3 regions of the Amycolatopsis sp. lyj-112 genome follow, and region 2 is predicted to be linked to each of the others. Evidence: riboswitches for the same ligand, from Rfam matches in the RefSeq annotation. Region 2 holds a riboswitch; each other region holds the start of a gene.
The links. A riboswitch is a leader RNA that binds a small molecule or an ion and turns the genes downstream of it on or off. The one in region 2 is predicted to bind S-adenosylmethionine.
Positions count from the first base shown of each region.

Region 1 (6,316 bases), on a different contig from region 2:
CCCGGCGTGGCCACCGGCGGCGTGGAGCGCCGTCGCCTGCGACGTCGGGCAAGGCGACGCCGTCGTCCTCGCCACGGCCGAGCGGGGGAGGGCGGTGGTGGTCGACACCGGACCGGAACCCGGGCCGGTGGATGAGTGCTTGAGCAGGCTCGGTGTGGACCGGGTCCCGCTGGTCGTCCTGAGTCACCTGCACGCCGACCACGTCGGCGGTCTCGAATCGGTCTTCGAGGGCCGTTCGGTCGGAGCGGTCGCCGTCGGGCCCGGCCGGGCCCCCGCGTGGGCGTGGCAGCAGGTCGCCGACGAGACGGCGCGTCGGGGGATTCCCTTGCTGGAACTGGGGATCGGGCAGCGGCTCGAATGGCCGGGGCTGTCACTGGACGTACTGGGGCCCCACTACGTCACGCGGCGATCGGCCGTCGAGCAGGACGGGACGGTGATCAACAACGGCTCGGTCGTCCTGCGGGCCGCGACTCCGGCGGGCCGGGTGTTGCTGACCGGCGACGTCGAACTGGCCGCGCAGGCAGACCTGCTGGCCGAAGGGAGGGACCTGCATGCCGAGATCCTGAAGGTTCCGCACCACGGAAGCCGTTACACGGCACCGGATTTCCTCAACGCCGTCGCGCCACGAGTGGCGCTGGTGAGTGTCGGTGCCGGGAACACGTACGGCCACCCGAACAAGTCCACTTTGGACAACCTGACGGCCGTCGGTGCCACGATCGCGAGGACGGACACGGACGGCGACACCGCGGTCGTCGCCGACACGCGAGGTCTCGCCCTGGTGCGCCGGGGTGAGCCCCGTGGCCCGCCTCGTTCCTGAGGCGGGCCGACGGAACTCAGATGCCGAGTGCCTCGCGGACCGCGTCGGCGGAGGCCGAGACGGTGGCCTTCGGGCCGACCTTGTCCTCGATGGCGTCGAGCGTCTTGAGGCCGTCACCGGTGATCAGCAGCACGATCTCGGTGTCCGGGTCGAGCTTGCCCGCCGCGAGGAGCTTCTTGGCCGTCGCCACGGTGACTCCACCGGCGGTTTCGGTGAAGATGCCTTCGGTGCGGGCCAGCAGCCGGATGCCTTCGACGACCTCTTCGTCGGTGACGTCTTCGATCGCGCCGCCGGTGCGGTTGACCACGTCGAGGACGTAGGGGCCGTCGGCCGGGTTGCCGATCGCCAGCGACCGGGCGATCGTGTCCGGCTTGACCGGCTGGACCACGTCGTGGCCCGCGCGGAACGCGGCCGAGACGGGGGAGCAGCCGGTGGCCTGCGCGCCGAACACCTTGTACGGCGTCTCTTCGACGAGGCCGAGCTGGCCGAACTCGCGGAAACCCTTGTCCACCTTGGTGAGCTGGGAACCGGAGGCGATCGGCACCACGATCTGCGGGGGAATCCGCCAGCCGAGCTGCTCGGCGACCTCGAAGGCCAGCGTCTTGGAGCCTTCCGAGTAGTAGGGCCGGACGTTCACGTTGACGAACGCCCAGCTCTCCTGCTCGGAGGCGAGCTGAGTGGCGAGCCGGTTCACGTCGTCGTAGTTGCCGTCGACGGCAATCAGGTCACCGTCGTACACGGCGGTGGTGAGGATCTTGGCGCGCTCGAGGCTCTTCGGGATCAGCACGACCGACCGCCAGCCGGCGCGGGCCGCGGCGGAGGCGACCGCGTTGGCCAGGTTTCCTGTCGACGGACAGGCGAGCACTTCGAATCCGAACTCGCGGGCGGCCGCCAGCGCGACCGCGACCACGCGGTCCTTGAACGAGTGCGTGGGGTTGCCGGTGTCGTCCTTCACCCAGACCTTCTTGACGCCCAACGCCTTCGCCAGCCTGTCGGCCTGGACGAGCCGCGTTGCACCGGGCTCGGTGTTGGGGATCTCTTCGACGTTCGAAGGCACCGGGAGGAGCTTCTTGTAGCGCCAGATGTTGTTCGGTCCGGCTTCGATGTCCTCACGGCGCACACGGCCGAAGTCGTAGGCGACCTCGAGCGGCGAGAAGTCTTCGGCGGAAACGAATTCGGGGGCGAGCGGCTGCCGGTGTCCCTCTTCCTTCGACACCAGTTCGACGGCCGGTCCGAGGTCCGGGGTCTTGGTGGTGGAGGTCGTTCCGAGGGTTGCGGTCATCACGAGGTCCTTCCTCATCTGCCCCGCCGAGGCGGGCCGGAATTGGCACCGTGATCGTCAGCTACCCCGCGATCGCGGGATGACAGGCTGACGCCGGTTGCCGGGGCTTCATCGGGCCGTTCCCTCTGCCCCTCTGGATGAGCGGTATTCGATTGTCGGCACGCACAAGATCGCGTCGCCTCGGTTACACCGTACGACATGGTGCCGGGGTCGGGCCACCGTGCCCGGAACACGTCACCGGACAAAGCACGCGAGAAGAGGAGTGGCAGGATCGTCACCGTGACGACGCAAGCTTCCGCCCCATCGCCGCTGGTCCTGGTCCTCGGCGAGGAAGAGCTGCTGATCGAACGCGCTGTCCGCGGCGCTTCGGACGCGGCCAAAGCGGCCGATCCGACCGCGGACCTCACCCGGATCCGGGTGTCCGACCTCACAGTCCCCGCCCTCGCGGAGATGGTCAGCCCCTCGCTGTTCGCCGAAGGCCGGGTCATCGTCATCGAGTCCGCGCACGACATCTCGCAGGAGCTCTCCGACGGGGTGATGGCCTACGTCAAGTCGCCCGCCGAAGGCATCGTTCTCGTCGTCGTGCACAGCGGAGGCGGCCGAAGCAAGGCCGCGAAGGCGTTGCCGGGTGCCCTGAAGAAGGCCGGGGCGGAGATCGTCGAATGCGCGAAGCTGACCAAAGCCGCTGAGCGGGAATCCTTTGTCCGCAACGAAGTTCGCCGGGTGGGCGGGAAGATCGACGGCGCGGCCGTGCTGGCGTTGATCGACGCCGTCGGCTCGGATCTGCGCGAGCTGTCCTCGGCCGCGACCCAGCTTGTCGCGGACGCCGGGGGCACGGTCGACGAGCAGGCCGTGCGCCGCTATCACCGGGGCCGCGCGGACGTGAACGGGTTCGCCGTCGCCGAGAAGGCCGTCGGCGGAGACATGGCGGCCGCGCTGGAGGCGCTGCGCTGGGCGATGCAACTGGGTGTCCCGTACGTGCTGGTCGCGGACGCTCTCGCCGACGCCGTCCGCACGATCGCGCGGGTGTCCGGGGCCGGGCGCGGGAACCCGAACCAGATGGCCGGTGAGCTGGGGATGCCGCCGTGGAAGGTGCGCAAGGCGCAGGGGCAGGCCCGAGGCTGGGGGCAGGACGGCCTCGCCACCGCCATGCGGGTCGTCGCCCGCCTGAACGCCGAGGTCAAGGGAGCGGCGGCGGACCCCGAATACGCCATCGAGCGCGCCGTCCTGGAAATCATCGCCGCCCACGGCACCCCACGCTGACGCCGCCCGACGGTACCGAGTCACACCACTCGCCGGACCGAGCCCGACACGCAACGCACTCCACATCTGGACCGGCGGACTGTCTCACCGGAAGCGCGCCAGCGCGACGGTGAGACTTCACCCGTCGCGCGCCTCTTTCGGGCCGAAGGCCCACGTAAACGCGATGAAGGGGCGCCTCCCCGCGCCACGTGAGTGACAAGCGGTTCGACGCCCCTTCGGCGCGTTTACGTCAGCGCGCGATTAAAGAGAATTCACGCGCTTCGCGATCGCGGACTTCTTGTTGGCGGCCTGGTTGGCGTGGAGAACGCCCTTGGTCACGGCCTTGTCCAGCTTCTGGGCCGCGTCCTTCTGCGCCTCCAGGGCCTTGGCCTTGTCACCGGAGTCGGTGGCTTCGCGGACCTTGCGGACCGCGGTCTTCACCGAGGACCGGATCGCCTGGTTGCGCTGACGCGCCTTCTCGTTGGTCGTGATGCGCTTGATCTGCGACTTGATGTTGGCCACGGGGGCGCTCCTCTTGGTATCTCGGTGGTTCACCGCCGCGTTGTGAACGGCCCTGCGCGCTCGGAAGCGGCGCGGGTTTCCTCCATTGCGGAATGCCACACGACGGTGAACGGCCAGCTTAACAGCCGTCCCGGTAGTGATCGCGGCCGCCTCGGGAGGGTGGCTGCGGTACGGTGAAGATCGTAGTGCCTAGGGTTCCGCCGCCGGTCCGCGTTCAGCGATCCACACAATCAGGGCAGGCGGGACAGGTCCGAGCGGCACCATCGGCGGGGCCGGAAGCGCCGCCGTTCATCTGACGGGACAAAAGCCTGGAGGACCCGGCTTTCCGCATGCGTGGAAAGTGGAAAGGTCCGCAGTGAACGCCACCGCCCTGTCGTTGGTCCTCATCGCCGCCGTCATCCACGCGGCCTGGAATCTGGCCGCCAAACGGATCCGCCGCGGTGGTGCCCGGTTCGTCTGGGCGTATTACAGCCTGTCCGCCGTAGTGCTCGTTCCCGTCATGGCGGTCTCGCTCGCCATCGAGCCCCAGCGTCCACAGTGGACCTGGCTGTTCGCCGCCGCGGTCACCGCGGTGCTGCACATCACCTATGGGGTCGTCCTCCAGCGCGGTTACGCCGTCGGTGATCTGTCCGTCGTGTATCCCCTCGCCCGCGGCACCGGCCCGTTGATCTCGGTGCTCGCGGCCGTCGTGCTGCTCGGTGAGCGGCCGGGGCCGCTCGGTCTGCTGGGGGCGTTCCTCGTGATCGCCGGGGTACTGGTCATCGGTACCGGGCGGGCACCGGCGGATGCCGACGCCGCCGACCGCACGGCCCGCCGGAAAGGGGTGGCGTACGGATTGCTGACCGGGCTGACGATCGCCGCCTACACGCTGTGGGACGCGCATTCGGTCACCGGGCTCGGGGTGCCGCCATCGTCTACTTCGGGACCGGGGCGATCGTGCAGAGCCTGCTTCTGGCGCCGTACGCGCTGAAGGACCGCGAAGAGGTCTCGTGGCTTTGGCGGGAGCACAAGCGCGAAGTCCTGATCGTCGGTCTTCTGTCGCCGGTCGCCTACCTGCTGGTCCTCTACGCCCTCCAGATCGCCCCGGTGAGCTTGGTCGCACCCGCTCGGGAGCTGAGCATCGTCCTCGGCGGGCTGGCCGCCTGGCTGGTGCTGGGGGAGGCGAACGCCGTCCGCAGGCTGGCCGGGTCGGTGGTCGTGCTCGCGGGCATCGCCGCGATTGCGATCGCCTGAACGCATCCGGTAAGGATTGAGCCATGGACGTGCTGAGCAGCAGGGTGCTGATCCACCCGAAGGACCTCGACGTGACGACGGCGTTCTATCGGGACACCCTGGGGCTGGCGATCGACAAGGAGTTCCCCGGCGGCACGGTCTTCTTCGCCGGGAACGGATCACTCGAGATCGTCGGGACCGGGAAGACCGGTCCGACCCCCGACGTGGCCCTGTGGCTGCAGGTCCGCGACCTGTCCGCGGCGATCGAGGAACTCGCGGCCAAGGGTGTGGAGCCGGTCCGCGAGGCGCGGCGTGAGCCGTGGGGGCTGGACGAGGCGTGGATCGCCGACCCGGACGGCACCCGGATCGTGCTGGTCGAGGTGCCGCGGGAGCATCCGCTGCGCACCGACCCGCGCTAAGTGGCGGGTTTGACCGCACGCAGCTGAGCGGCGAGGGAGGCGCCGAAGCCCGGTGGCTCCCAGGTCCAGGTCTGCAGGTCGGTGAAGCCGGCGGCGGCCGCTTCGTCGGCCAGCTCGTGGCGGGACACCGGCAGCCACTTCTCGTGTGACGACAGCAGCAGCCTGCCGCCCGGCCGCAGTACGCGGTACAGCTCGGCGAACCCGGCCGCCCGGTCCTCCCACAGCTGCACGTTGTTGACGCTCAGGACCACGTCCACGCTCTCGTCGTCCTCGCCCGTGGAGTCCGCGGTCCCGCTGCGCAGTTCCACCTCGTCGCCGCACCGGCGGCGGGAGCGGGCCAGCATCTCCGGGGAGGGATCGACGCCGATGGCGCGACCGGCGCGCTCGGCGGCGGCTTGCAGGCCGATCCCTGGGCCCGGGCCCACCACGAGGGCGGTTTCGCCGGATTCGATCGACGCCAGTTCGACGACTCTGAGTTCGGTGGCGGCGTTGCCGTGCGCCATCGCCAGGCCACCGAACCGGCCGAGCAGTCCTCTGGGATGGCCGAACGTGCGGTCGAGCATTTGGATCAGTGAAGTACTCATACTTCGAGGGCACCACAGCTCACCGGAGGCCGCATCGGGGATGACCCCCACTCGCACCCGGAGCGGCATGGGACCATAGAGGTGGCACACCCCGACCTTCGCGAGGAAACCCGTTGACGACGTTCGCCGACACGACCTTCACGCCGCCGGAATTGATCCGGAACTTCTGCATCATCGCGCACATCGACCACGGCAAGTCGACCCTGGCCGACCGGATGCTGCAGCTCACCGGCGTGGT
Region 1 is NZ_JAJPWS010000006.1:139,973-146,288, reverse strand. Features, by position in the region: gene ACLJRL_RS21860 (ComEC/Rec2 family competence protein) at 1-817, shown strand, start outside; gene thrC (threonine synthase) at 834-2,099, opposite strand; SAM riboswitch class I at 2,111-2,243, opposite strand; gene holA (DNA polymerase III subunit delta) at 2,379-3,362, shown strand; gene rpsT (30S ribosomal protein S20) at 3,603-3,863, opposite strand; partial or broken gene ACLJRL_RS21840 (DMT family transporter) at 4,219-5,096, shown strand; gene ACLJRL_RS21835 (VOC family protein) at 5,120-5,494, shown strand; gene ACLJRL_RS21830 (class I SAM-dependent methyltransferase) at 5,491-6,078, opposite strand; gene lepA (translation elongation factor 4) at 6,192-6,316, shown strand, end outside.
Region 1: another riboswitch for S-adenosylmethionine. It lies ahead of thrC (threonine synthase); the one in region 2 lies ahead of ACLJRL_RS35735 (aminotransferase class V-fold PLP-dependent enzyme).

Region 2 (6,316 bases):
ATCTCACCCGACTCGGCCAGGTCCGCCACCACCGTGCGGGAAAGTCCCAGGAGTTTCGCCAGCCCCGCGTCGACGCGCATTCCGTCGAGCCCGTCGGGAACGGGCAACATTCGCGCGCTCATTCGCTTGCCGCTTTCTTCTTGTCCTTGGTGGACGTTCCGTCATAGTCCTTGCCCAGCAAGGAAAGAATTACGATGAGGACACCGCCGACGCAGATGGCGGAGTCGGCGACGTTGAAGATCGCCCAGCCCTGCCCGTTGGGGGCGAAGGCGGAGATCATGTCGACGACGTGGCCCTGCAGTGGGCCGGGCGCGCGGAAGATCCGGTCGGTCAGGTTGCCGAGCGCACCCGCCAGCACCAGCCCGAGCCCGATCGCCCAGCCGACCGAGCGCAACCGCCGGGACAGCCAGACGATGGCGACCACGACGGCGGCCGCGACCAGCGCGAGCACCCAGGTCAGCCCGGTCGCCATCGAGAAGGCGGCGCCGGGGTTGCGCACCAGCTGGAAGTAGACGAGCCCGCCGAGGAACTCGACCGGCTCCTTGCCCTCCAGGTTGGCCACGGCGAGCTGCTTGGTGAGGAGGTCCAGCCCCCACAGCACCGCGGCGACGACGAACACCACACCGACGCGCTTCTTCGGCAGCGACGGCGCCGGTGGCGCGGTCTCGGGCTCTGTACTCACTCCCCTATTGTCCACGGAGCGTGTTCAGGTCCCCTCGGCGGCCGCCTTCGGCCTGCGCGGCATCGGTCAGGCGCAGAAAGGGGGGAGCTCCCGCGGGTCCGACTCCGGCACCCAGCGGCCGTCCGGCTTCTCGTACTGCCAGCGGGCGCCACGGGCGACGATCTGGCGCAGCGCCAGCACGACCCGGTCCACGTGCTCGGCGGTGCTGCCGAGGCCGAGGCTGACCCGGACGGCCTGCTGTCCCCGCGAACCGGCGGCGGAGATCAGCCGCTTGGTCGCGACGTGCGCGCAGAACGCGCCGTCCCGCACGCCGATGCCGTATTCCGCGGAAAGGACCGCGGCGAGCCAGCCGGGATCGAAGCCGTCGACGACGAAGCTCAGGGTGCCGACCCGGTCGACAGGCGCGTCGAACAGCCGCAGTTCGGCGAAACCGGGGATACCGGCGAGACCGCGACGCAGCCGCGCCAGCAGTTCGTCCTCGTGGGCGACGATCGCGTCCCAGTTCCCGGCCAGCGTCTCGCAGGCGACACCGAGGGCGTAGACGCCGACAGTGTTGGGGGAACCGGCTTCGTGCCGCTCGGGGCCGGCGTTCCAGACGACGCCGAGGTCTTCGGAGTCACGGGTGACGAGCTTGGTCGCGCCGCCGCCGGCGAGGTACGGCTGGGCGGCGCGCAGCCAGTCGGCGCGGCCGATCAGCGCGCCCGCACCGAAAGGCGCGTAGAGCTTGTGCCCGGAGAGCGCGATGTAGTCGACGTCGAGCTTGCGCAAAGAGATTTCGCGGTGCGGCGCCAGCTGTGCGGCGTCGAGCGCGATCCGGGCGCCGTGCTGACGCGCGACGGCGGCGATCTCCTTGACGGGCAACAGTTCCCCGGTCACGTTGGACGCGCCGGTGATGACGACCAGACGCGGTCCCTGGGGGCAGCCGGCGAGTGCTTCGTCCACAGCGGACACCGCGGCGAGACGCGTGCGAGGGGTCTCGATCCGGCGGACGTTCGGACCCTTCCACGGCAGCAGCGCGGCGTGGTGCTCGGTGTCGAACACGACGACGGACGTGTGCTTCGGCAGGCTGCGCGCGAGGAGGTTGAAGGAATCGGTGGTGTTGCGGGTGAACACGACGGCGTCGGTCGTGCGGGCGTCCACGAACTCGCGCAGGATTCCCCGCGTGCGCTCGTAAAGCTTGGTGGAGACCTGCGAGGCGAACCCGGCGCCGCGGTGCACGCTGGCGTACCAGGGAAGGAACTCGTCGACGGCGCGCCGCACGGTGTCCAGGCACGGCGCGCTCGCCGCGTGGTCGAGGTTGGCGTAGCCGATGTCGCCGCCGGTGACGAGCGGGACCCGCAGATCGGCGCAGGCGACGGTCGGGATTTCCTGCGTGGCAACGGTTTCCGCGACATCGCCGGTGTTCGCGGCGGGGGCGTTGGTGCGTTCGAGAGCGAGAGTCATCGTCATCCTCCGGGCCTGGGGACCCGACGAGGATCCCGCGCTTGCCCGTCGCACCACGCGACGAGCCAGGTCCTCACCCGGGGCACCCCACCGCGGAAGGAGGGTTGCCGGTCAGCTAGCCGGGGCTTGACGCTGACACTCGTGACCTAAGAACGAAGTTAGCCGATGCCGGTGGGATCAAGCCACCCCTTGCCCGCATGTTGAGACGCCGCTCACGCTTTCCGCAAGCGAAAAGAACCCCGCAATTAGTCCTCTACTTGCGGTAGTTGCACAGACAAGTACCGCAAGTAGAGGACGAAACGCGGGAGGTCAGATGCGAGGTCAGATGCGGAATCGGCCGGGGAGGGAAACGGTGGCGCGGGACGAAACCTGGGTCGCGGTACCCGAGTACTGATCGGTGCCCTCGGTGAACTGCCAGTCGCCGAAGGTCTTGCCGTTCACCGCCTCGCCGTGGGCGTCGGCGACCTTGGTCGAGAGGTCGTCGTAGGACACGCCGTTCCAGTTGCCCGCGCCGACGCCGAAGTCGCGCGAGTCACCGTTCGCCACCGCGGTGGGCAGGCTCCACAGGGTGAAGTGCACGTGGGCGCCGGTACTGCTGCCGCCACAGGGCAGCGCGTTCCCGGTCCGGCCGAGGGCGTCACCAGGCACGACCTGCTGACCGTCGGTCACCGAAATGCCCTCGATGTGGTAGTACCCGGTGCGCCAGCCGTCGGCGTGGTCGATGGTCACCCAGTCGCCGCCGTCGCAGTGCTGGATCCGGACGGTGCCCGCCAGCGGCGCGCGCACGGTCTTGTCCGCGGGGCTGAAGTCGATGGCGTTCTTCACGCCGGTGGACCCGTTGTCGGAGTGGATCCCCGCCGAGTAGAGCGACTGTCCGGTCTCGAACGGCAGCCCGAACGCCGGGAACGCACCCGCGGCCGCCGCAGGGGTCGAAAGAACCACCCCGACGAGAACGGCCACGGCCCCCAGACCGGCGAATCGCGTAGGAAGCTTCGTCACCTTGCGTACTCCTTACCCCGTGACACTCACCCATTCGATGGAGTCAATTGCGGGGAAGGTAATCCAAAAGGAGTACAAAGTGAACTAATTGTAGAGAAATTTTCGTGATCAACCGACTAAAGGCTGGTGCGAGTTCGTGACCTACTGGCCGGATTCGCCCTTCCACCTGGCGAGGCGACCGGCCCGGTCGACGGCCCGCAGGCGTCGTTCGGCCGCGTCGCGCGCCTCAGAGGTGGTCACGACGAGTAACTGATCTCGTTCCTGCAGCCGGGTGTCCTTGTTGGGCGTGAAGCCGGTGCCGTCCCGGACGAGCAGGCTGATCGTCGCGCCCACCGGCAGCCGCAGTTCCGCCAGGTAGACGCCGTGCATCTTCGACCCGGAGTGGATGCGGACCTGCAGGAGTTCGGCGCCCATCTCGTCGAGCGGCGCGGAGTCGACCTCGATCTCGTGCACTTCGCCGCGTTGCGCCAGCCCGAGGATCCTCGCGAGCGGGCTCAGCGTCGCACCTTGCAGCAACGTCAGCACGATGACCAGCACGAACACCGCGTCGACCAGTTCTTGCGCCCCCGGCACCCCGGAGGAGAGCGGGATCAGCGCGAGCACGATCGGCACGGCACCGCGTAGCCCGGCCCACGACAGGAACACCTGATCTCGCCAGGGGATCTTGAACGGCAGAGCCGACAGCATCACCGACAGCGGGCGGGCGAGCAGCAGCACGACGGCGCCCGCGACCAGGCCCTGGACCAGGCTCTCGAAGATCCTGCTCGGCGAGGCGAACAGGCCCAGCAGCACGAAGAGCCCGATCTGCGCGAGCCAGCCGAGCCCTTCGGCGAACGACAGCGTGTCCGAGCGGTGCGGCAGCTTCGAATTCCCCAGCACCAGCGCGGCGACGTAGGTGGCGAGCAGTCCGGAGGCGTGCGCGAGCTGCCCGCTCGAGTACGCCACGACGCAGACCGCGACCGTGGCCAGCGGATACAGGCCGGTCGCCGGGAGCGCGGCCCGCCGGAGTGCCTGCGCGCCGAACCAGCCGAAGGCCAGGCCGATCACCAGCCCGGCGGCGAGTTCGTAGACCACCAGCAGCGGCAGCGACCAGTCGATGGTCGTGCCCTCGGCCAGCACGACGACGGCGATGTAGGCCGGGGCGTCGTTGATCCCCGACTCGATCTCCAGCGCGCCGACGAGCCGCTTCCCGACACCCGCCGATCTCAGGACGGAGAAGACCGCGGCGGCGTCGGTCGACGCGAGCACCGCGCCCCACAGCAACGCCATCCGCCAGTCGAGGCCCAGCAGCCAGTGCAGAGCGGCGCCGGTGACCGCGATACTCACCACGACGGCCACTGTGGACAGTGCGATTCCGATGCCCAGCGAGGGTTTCACCGCGCTCCACCGTGTGGTGAGACCACCTTCGCTGAGGATCATCACCAACGCGGCGAGGCCGAGCGACTGGGTGAGTTCGGGGTTGTCGTACTGGATGCCGAACCCGGCTTCGCCGAGCAGAACACCCATGCCCAGATAGAGCAGCAGCGAAGGCAGGCCGACCCGGATCGACACCCGGACGGCGATCACCGCGACGAGGAGCACGGCACCGCCGGTACCCAGAATGAGCGGGAGCTGCTCCATGTCGCCTCCCGTCCGGTCGCCGTGAGGGCTCCAGAATAGTGAGGCGACGGTCGTCACTCGATCGTGTACCGGTCGCAAACCGTCCGGAAAGGCTGTGTTACAGACTGTCCTCTACGGACTGCGCAGCGCCGGAAGGTCGACGCCGAGGTCGGCGAACGGCCTTTCCGCCGCAGGCAGGACTTTCACCGCCCGGTTGCCCTCACGCGACAACCAGCCGGCACTCACTCCGTGAGACAGTAACGCCGCCGGGACACGTCCCGCCAAATGATCACGCCGGACCGTCCAATCCAGACAGTCGCGCAGCATCGGGCGTCGGCTGTCGGCGATCTCCACCCCGAGCGCGCCGAGCACTTCGCGCCCACGGCCGGTCAGCGTCAGGCCGTCGGCCTCGTCGACCAGCCCGGCGGTGAGCATCCCGTCCCGCAACGCGACCCCGACCGTCCCGGCGAGGTGGTCGTAGCAGGTCCGGGCGAATTCGAGCCGCTTCACCCGGACCGACGAGCGCAATCCCTGCACCGGGCGATGTTCGGCGTGCTGCGCCAGATGCTCGATCAGCTCCGCCACCCGGGGATCGGCGATCCGGACGTACCGGTGCCGCCCCTGTTTGACCCGCACGACGAACCCGGCGTCGGTCAGCTTCGTGACGTGTTCGCTGGCGGTCGACGCGGCCACCTTCGCCGCTCCGGCCAGCTCGGTCACCGTCCAGGCACGCCCGTCGAGCAACGCGAGGCACATCGACGCGCGGCTCGGGTCGGCGAGCACGGCCGCGACCTCGGCCAAGGCGATCGTCTCCATGCGTTCACCGTAGAAGACCACCGCTTCGGCCGGGACCGAAATGTCAGCCCGCCAGGAACTTCGCCGCCAGCTGCACCGCGGGCTTGGAATCGTTGGAGCCTTCGAGCATCACCGCGAAGGCGACGTCTCCGCGATAGCCGACGAACCAGCCGTTGGCGTCGACACCGGAGCCGAACTGCGCGGTCCCGGTCTTGCCGAAAACGGCTCCGCTGCCCTTCAGCGCCTTCGCCGTCCCTGTCGTGCAGACCTCGCGCATCATCGCCCGGACCTGGTTCAGCACTCCGGCCGACGGGGCCTGATAACCGGTGTTGACAGTGGTCTCGAGCCCCTGCCACAGCTTCGGCACCACCGGTTTCCCGGCCGCGACCGTGGCCGCCATGAGCGCCGCGCCGAGCGGGCTGACCTGCACCCGTCCCTGGCCGATCCCGGCCTCGACCTGCTCATCGCCGCTGCCGGAGGCCTCCACCTTGCCGGTCTCGGTGGACAGCCCCGGGATCTCGAAGTCGGCGTTGAGGCCGAACTGGGTCGCCGCCTTCGCGAGGCCGTCCCGGGGCAGCTGACCCGCGAGCCGCCCGAAGGTCGTGTTGCACGAGGCCGCGAACGCCGTCTTCAGCGAGACGGTCCCCAGCTCGAACCCGTTGTCGTTCTTGAGGGTGCGGGTCCCGATCTGTTCACTGCCCGGGCAGGCGACCTGCGCGTCGACGGAAACGCCGCCCTGCTGCAGCGCCGCTGTCGCCGTGGCGATCTTGAAGGCCGAACCGGGCGCATACAGGCCGC
Region 2 is NZ_JAJPWS010000016.1:164,816-171,131, reverse strand. Features, by position in the region: gene ACLJRL_RS35745 (RluA family pseudouridine synthase) at 1-122, opposite strand, end outside; gene lspA (signal peptidase II) at 119-682, opposite strand; gene ACLJRL_RS35735 (aminotransferase class V-fold PLP-dependent enzyme) at 749-2,125, opposite strand; SAM riboswitch class IV at 2,158-2,272, opposite strand; gene ACLJRL_RS35730 (M23 family metallopeptidase) at 2,447-3,124, opposite strand; gene ACLJRL_RS35725 (potassium/proton antiporter) at 3,266-4,744, opposite strand; gene ACLJRL_RS35720 (ArsR/SmtB family transcription factor) at 4,856-5,539, opposite strand; gene ACLJRL_RS35715 (penicillin-binding transpeptidase domain-containing protein) at 5,583-6,316, opposite strand, start outside.

Region 3 (6,316 bases), on a different contig from region 2:
CGGCGCGTCATCCCCGCCGACCAGCCGGGCACCAGGAACCGGTCCGTGCGCGACACGGACCGTCCGGCACACCCCGGCACCGGACAGTTCTGCGGCGACCTCGACCGCGGACTGAGCGTCCGCGCACAGAAACGCGCAGGTCGGCCCGGACCCGGACACCGTCCCGGCGAGCGCACCGGCGTTGACTCCCGCCCGCAAGGTACGACGCAGGCCAGGACGCAACGAGACGGCAGCCGCCTGTAGATCATTGCCCAGCAGCAACGCGAGCTGCCGCGGGTCACCGGACGCGAGCGCCTCGACCACAGGCGTGTGCGAACCGATCCGCGGCGGGCTGCCCTCTTCGCGCAGCCTGTCCAGCTCGCCGAACACCCTCGGTGTCGAGAGGCCCCGCTGATCGAACGCCAGCACCCAGTGGAACGTGTGCCGGGACAACACCGGCACCAGCTGCTCACCACGCCCCGTGCCCAGCGCCGTCCCGCCGTAGAGCGCGAAAGGAACGTCGCTGCCGAGCTTGGCGGCGATGCCTGCCAGTTCATCGCGAGAAATTTCGAGTTTCCAGAGTGACGCGAGCCCGACCAAGGTCGCGGCCGCGTCGGCACTGCCCCCGGCCATCCCGCCGGCGACCGGAATGCCTTTGCGCAACACAACGCGAACCTTGGATTCGGCCTCTGCCTTACCGACGTGGGCCGCCAGCGCCTGCGCCGCTTTCCAAGCCAGGTTGTTGGCGCCGGTCGGTACGGAACCTTCACCTTCGCCGTAGACCTCGACGCCGGGATCGTCGGTGGCCGCGACGGTCACCTCGTCGGTCAGTGAAAGCGCCTGGAACACGGTCACCAGCTCGTGGTAGCCGTCCGGGCGTACGTCACCGACCGCCAGGTGCAAGTTGACCTTGGCGGGAACCCTGACGGTGACTGGGGGCGGAACGACGGCGAGCACGCCTCAAGCCTACGTGCCCACCCCACTTGTGCTGCCACCAGGAGAAAGCGAACAGGACGAGTCAGACACGAACGGGCCGCTCAAGACCGATTTCGTCCTGAGCGGCCCATTCGAGAGAAAATCAGGCAGCGACGCCCTGCGGTCCGCGAACAGGGTGGCTCACGTGGCCACCGCGCTCGGCGATCCACGCGAGCGCGGCATCCGCGCGCTCGCCGCGCACACCGAGACGGAAACGCCCGACCGGGGTGTCGCCGATCCGGGTCAAACCACCGCCGATGGTGGCGAGTTCGACGTCGAAGCGCCCTGCCGCCTCGGGCAGCAGCGCACCGACCGACGCGAAACCGACCAGCACGACGTCCACGGCTCGGTCGTACTTTGCGGTCTGCGCCCGGCTGGTCTCGATCGTGGGCAACAGTGCCTGCGCGGTCCGGCTGTTCGGGTCGGAGACCAGGTCGAGCACGGTCCCGCGCTCGATGATCGCTCCGGACTCCAGAACGGCGACGTCGTCGCAGACACGCCGGACCACGCTCGCGTCAGGAGTGGTGAGCAGCACGGTGACCCCGAGTTCGGCACGCGCACGGTCGAGCACGGTCAAGACCGCACCGGACTCTTCGGGCCGCACACCCGCGGTCGGGTCGTCGGCCAGGAGCACGGCCGGCCCGGCGGCAAGCGCCTTGGCGATCGCCACCCGGCGCAGCTGTCCCTCGGTCAGTTCGCCCGGTCGCTGACCCGCCCGCTGGCTGAGTCCGACCAGGTCGAGCAAGTTGCCGACCCGGTTTCGACGCTGCGGCCCGTCGAGGCCCAGCTGCTCGAGCGGAGAAGCGATGTTGCCTGCGATGGTGCGCTCGGCGAGCAGTTCAGGCTTGGTGCTGACGACCCCGACCTGACGGCGGATCTCCCGCAGGCGGCGTCCGTCGAGGGTCCCGGTGTTGAGGCCGTCGAGACGAACAACGCCCCGGTCGGGACGCTCCTGAAGGCCGATGCAACGAGCGAGGGTCGACTTGCCGGAGCCCGCCGGACCGACTACTCCGAACAACGAGCCGGCTTGGATGTCCACGCTGACGTCGCGCAGGGCGACCACGGGATTTCCGTTGAGGGGAAAGGACTTGGACAGGTTTTCGACAGTGATCACGAAGGGCTCCATGCAAATGGGGCGCTGCTTCTTTCGAGCGCGCCAACCGTCACCGATTAACCGTCCAGAGCGGACGGTTTTCAGAGGAAAGGGAAAAGACTCAGGCAGTAACGGTGGAGCGTCGACACGCACTTACCGTGCGGCGACCTTCGTCGACAACGCGTCGCCTGGTCAGCAGGAGCGGGTGGGTGACCCTGTTCATTAGGCACAGCCTCCATCGGTCCTGGCGGTAGCACCTGCCCTGTGGAGGGTGGTTGCTGCGACTTCGGCGAGCCAGGTCTCTCAGTCGCTCGGGATGGCTTACTGAGTAAAACCGATCTCACTAGATGAAAGCAAGCGCGTAGGCGCAGATCACACGACTGGTCGCGTCCATAATACAGGATCAGCCATCCATATTCTGGGATGACAGCGGATGTTCACGATTCGAATCAAGGCCTCTGCCTGCAGAGACAGGCCGGAAGCAGGACGCTCGTGACGACCATTCACGCAGCCGTACTGACCTCTGTCGACATCCGCGTCCGTGCGGTCTCGACCACACCCGCCACGAGGTTTGGACCAAGGACCTCCGGCGCGACGACCTGCGTAGACCGCCGACACTCGCCTCCGCCGGCTACCCCGTCAGTCAGCCGCGGCGGCGATCCGAGCGAACTGATGAACGTCCAACTGCTCCCCGCGGGTCTTGGGGTCGATGCCGGCCTTCTCGAGCAGTTGTCCAGCACGTTCAGCCGAACCGGCCCAGGAAGCCAACGCCGCACGCAAGGTCTTCCGCCGCTGCGAGAAAGCGGCGTCGACGACTGCGAACAGGCGACCTCGCTCAACAGACGACACCACTTCGCCGCGTTCGAAGGCGACCAAGGCGGAGTCGACGTTCGGCACGGGCCAGAACACCGAACGAGGCACCGCAGCGACCTTGCGCGCCTTTCCGTACCAGGCGAGCTTGACACTGGGTATGCCGTAGGTCCGGCTTCCCGGGCCGGCGGCCATCCGGTCGGCGACCTCGGTCTGGACCATCACGAGTCCGCTGGTCAGTGACGGCAGCTCGGCGAGCAGGTGGAGCACGACGGGGACAGCGACGTTGTACGGCAGGTTCGCCACGAGCGCCGTCGGCTGCCCCGGCAGGTCTGCCGCCGTCACCCGCAGGGCATCCGCCCGAACGACGGTCAGCTTTTCGGCACCGCCCCGCTCGGCCACGGTTTCCGGCAGACGTCCGGCGAGCACGGGGTCGATCTCGACCGCGACGACCTCGGCACCGGCCGCGAGCAGCCCGAGCGTCAGCGAGCCGAGCCCCGGCCCGACCTCGAGCACCACATCGCCTTCACCGACTCCGGAAAGCTCGACGATGCGGCGGACGGTGTTGGGGTCGTGCACGAAGTTCTGGCCGAGCTTCTTGGTCGGACGTACGTCCAGCTCGGACGCCAGCGCCCTGATCTCCGCAGGCCCGAGCAGTTCAGTCACCCGACGATCGTAACCAGCCCCGGTGAGCCACGATTGGCCGGTGGACAACGTTGCGCTCGAAGGGGACAAGGTCCGGCTGCGTGACTGGCAGCCATCCGACTTCGCACCGCTCAGGGACCTACTCGATCCCGCGCGGCCATGGCATGAGACGAACGGACCGTACTTCGGTCGCCCTACTGCCGATGAGGCCGGTTCACGGGCGCTGAAACTCACCAGCCGCACGGTCACGCCCGATCCCCGCACCAGCCTTGCCGTGACCGACCTCGGCGATGGCAGATTGATCGGCCAGGTCAGCTGGTACTGGGAAAGCGAAGAAACCGACTGGCGTCGGCTGGGGCTGGTCATCTACGACGAGCTGTACTGGGGTGGAGGGTTCGGCACCGAGGCGCTGCGTCTATGGACGAGCTACCTGTTCGCGCGGACAGACGCGCTTCGGCTGGACTTCGCCACCTTCTCGGGCAACCCGGGAATGATCGCCGTAGGACGCAGCTTGGGCTTCGTCGAGGAAGGCCGGTTCCGGCAAGCCCGGCGCTGGTCCGGCGGCGTACACGATGCCGTTGTGTACGGGGTACTCCGCGAGGAATGGCAACGCGCGAACAGGTCGGCGGAATAACCGAGGAGAGCCCTGAGGGGCCACACATCCGCGCCGCGCTGGCAGCGTCAGACGGGACCGCAGCCCGGAGACCAAGGCTTTCGCCGACCCCAGGCTCCTTCGAAGAGTCCCGAACTCACCTGCAACATCCTTAGGGAGTAGCGGGCCTGGATCGCATCCCACTCCAGGGTGATAGAGGCAGGATCGCGCGCTCGCAGAGTGATCAGGATTCACCAGAATGAGACCGTGCATTTGTTCGAACACACCGCGACAATCGAGGGATGACCAGCACAAACACCCCCAAGGCCTTCCCGCATAACCTGCCGGAAGGTGAGCCCGAGCTGCTTCTCAACGAGTTGCAGACACGGCTACGCGAAGGGCGACGTCTGTTCGCCGAAGTCGGCCAGATCCTGGCCGAGATCGAGTCACGCGGCGTCCGGGACCTCTACGGATACAACTCGATCGCCGTCTTCTACGAGCACGCGGCCCGGGTGCCCCGGGCCGAGGCGAAGAAGGTGACCGACCGGGCACTCGCACTCAACTCGAGACGCACGCGCGACGGCACCTCGGCTCCACCCATCGCGCCTTTGACCGGAGTCGCCGCCGCCACAGGAGTGCTGGTCGATGCCGGCATCGACCGCATCGTCGCGGTCATGAGAAGGCTTCCAGAGCGCATTCCCGCAAGTACACGGCTTGAAGTCGAAGAGGACCTGGTGAGCCTCGCCGGCGTCGCACGACCTCGCGAGGTCACAGTGGCCGGAACCGACTGGATCGCGCGCCTCGATCCAGAGGGGAACGACTCCGAGAACCCGCGGACACGGCGTCCGCGAAGTGAGTTCTGGCTGCGCCAGAAACGAACCGGCCGCTGGGACATGCGGGGCAACCTCGATTCCGAGACAGGCGCCAGGCTGAACGCGCTACTTGTCCCGCTCGCCCACCCGGAGCCGAGCGGGGAGGCCGATCAGCGCACACCGGCAGAGCGACGCGGCGATGCGTTCGCAGAGATCGTCGATCTTGCCGGATGCGGTCCGGACATCCCGGCACCTCGCCAGGAATCAGATCGGATCGCCGCCGAACAGGCTCAGCCGGCAGAGTCGCTCAAGAAGCCGTCGCCCCGCCCGATGCCCGCTATCCCGCACCATCGCCCTCCCGCCGCCCAGACGCGGCAACGGAGCGACAGACGTCAGCGCCCGGATGTCGGCGGAGCGAAGGCGGGCGCCGGCGCCGAGCAGGCTCGGAAGGCGGCACATGTCCGGCCTTCGCGTTGGTGGTCACGTCTGTCGAGACCAAGATCCAGAACGGAAACTTCGCCAACGACGCACCAACGGATTCTCGACCGGCTCCCCGATGGGGACAGAGCACCGCTCAATGGCCCTGAAACGCCCTGAAGGCCACCTTGTGAGCAACGGGCGCCCACACGATGACCTTCAGAGGGGAGGAGAGGAGTCTGGCGTCAAGCCTTCTTGCCACAGTGCGGCCAGGCGCCGTAGCCACCGCGGTCGTCACGAAGCTTCTCGGCGACGGCGATCTGCTGAGCCTTGCTGGCCTGGTGCGGGTAGGAGGCGTACTGCGCGCCACCGTAGGCATCCCAGGTGCTCTTGTTGAACTGAAGACCACCGTAGTAACCGTTGCCGGTGTTAGCGGCCCAGTTACCGGTCGACTCACACTGCGCGATGCGGTCCCAGGACGAAGCGTCGCCGATGGGCGGATCCACCGGCTTCTTCGTACCGACCTTGACGATCTTGGGCTTGGCCTCGGTGATGACCTCTTCGGAGACCTTCTCGCGGTCGACCTCTTTGCCGTTGCGCTTGGTGACCTTGTAGGTCACGGTCTTCTGGCCGGGAGTGCCCGGGTCTTCGACCTTGGTCTTGCCCTTTTCGAGCGTCGGGTCGTCGACCTTCTGCTCCGGCGGAGCGATCTCCTCGTTCTGCTTGACCATGGTGACGCCGGTCCGGCTGATGTGGACCTCGGCACCATCGGTCAGCTTGACGTCGAGGCCGCCGACGGCCTCGTCGTCCGGGCCGAGGGTCATACGAAGCTCACCAAGGAATTCCTTGGTGGTGACCGAGTTGGTCTGAACCTTGCGCGGTTCGTTCGCGCCGTCGTAGACCACGACGTTCTTGAGGGTCTTGACCTCGACGGTGGCACCTTCGAGCGGAAGCTCACCGTTCTGCGGGAGCGAGGTCCAGGTGCCGGACTTG
Region 3 is NZ_JAJPWS010000002.1:121,906-128,221, forward strand. Features, by position in the region: gene ACLJRL_RS07340 (4-(cytidine 5'-diphospho)-2-C-methyl-D-erythritol kinase) at 1-936, opposite strand, end outside; gene ACLJRL_RS07345 (methionine ABC transporter ATP-binding protein) at 1,058-2,068, opposite strand; SAM riboswitch class I at 2,280-2,370, opposite strand; gene rsmA (16S rRNA (adenine(1518)-N(6)/adenine(1519)-N(6))-dimethyltransferase RsmA) at 2,687-3,523, opposite strand; gene ACLJRL_RS07355 (GNAT family N-acetyltransferase) at 3,564-4,136, shown strand; gene ACLJRL_RS07360 (DUF222 domain-containing protein) at 4,397-5,503, shown strand; gene ACLJRL_RS07365 (transglycosylase family protein) at 5,569-6,316, opposite strand, start outside.
Region 3: another riboswitch for S-adenosylmethionine. It lies ahead of ACLJRL_RS07345 (methionine ABC transporter ATP-binding protein); the one in region 2 lies ahead of ACLJRL_RS35735 (aminotransferase class V-fold PLP-dependent enzyme).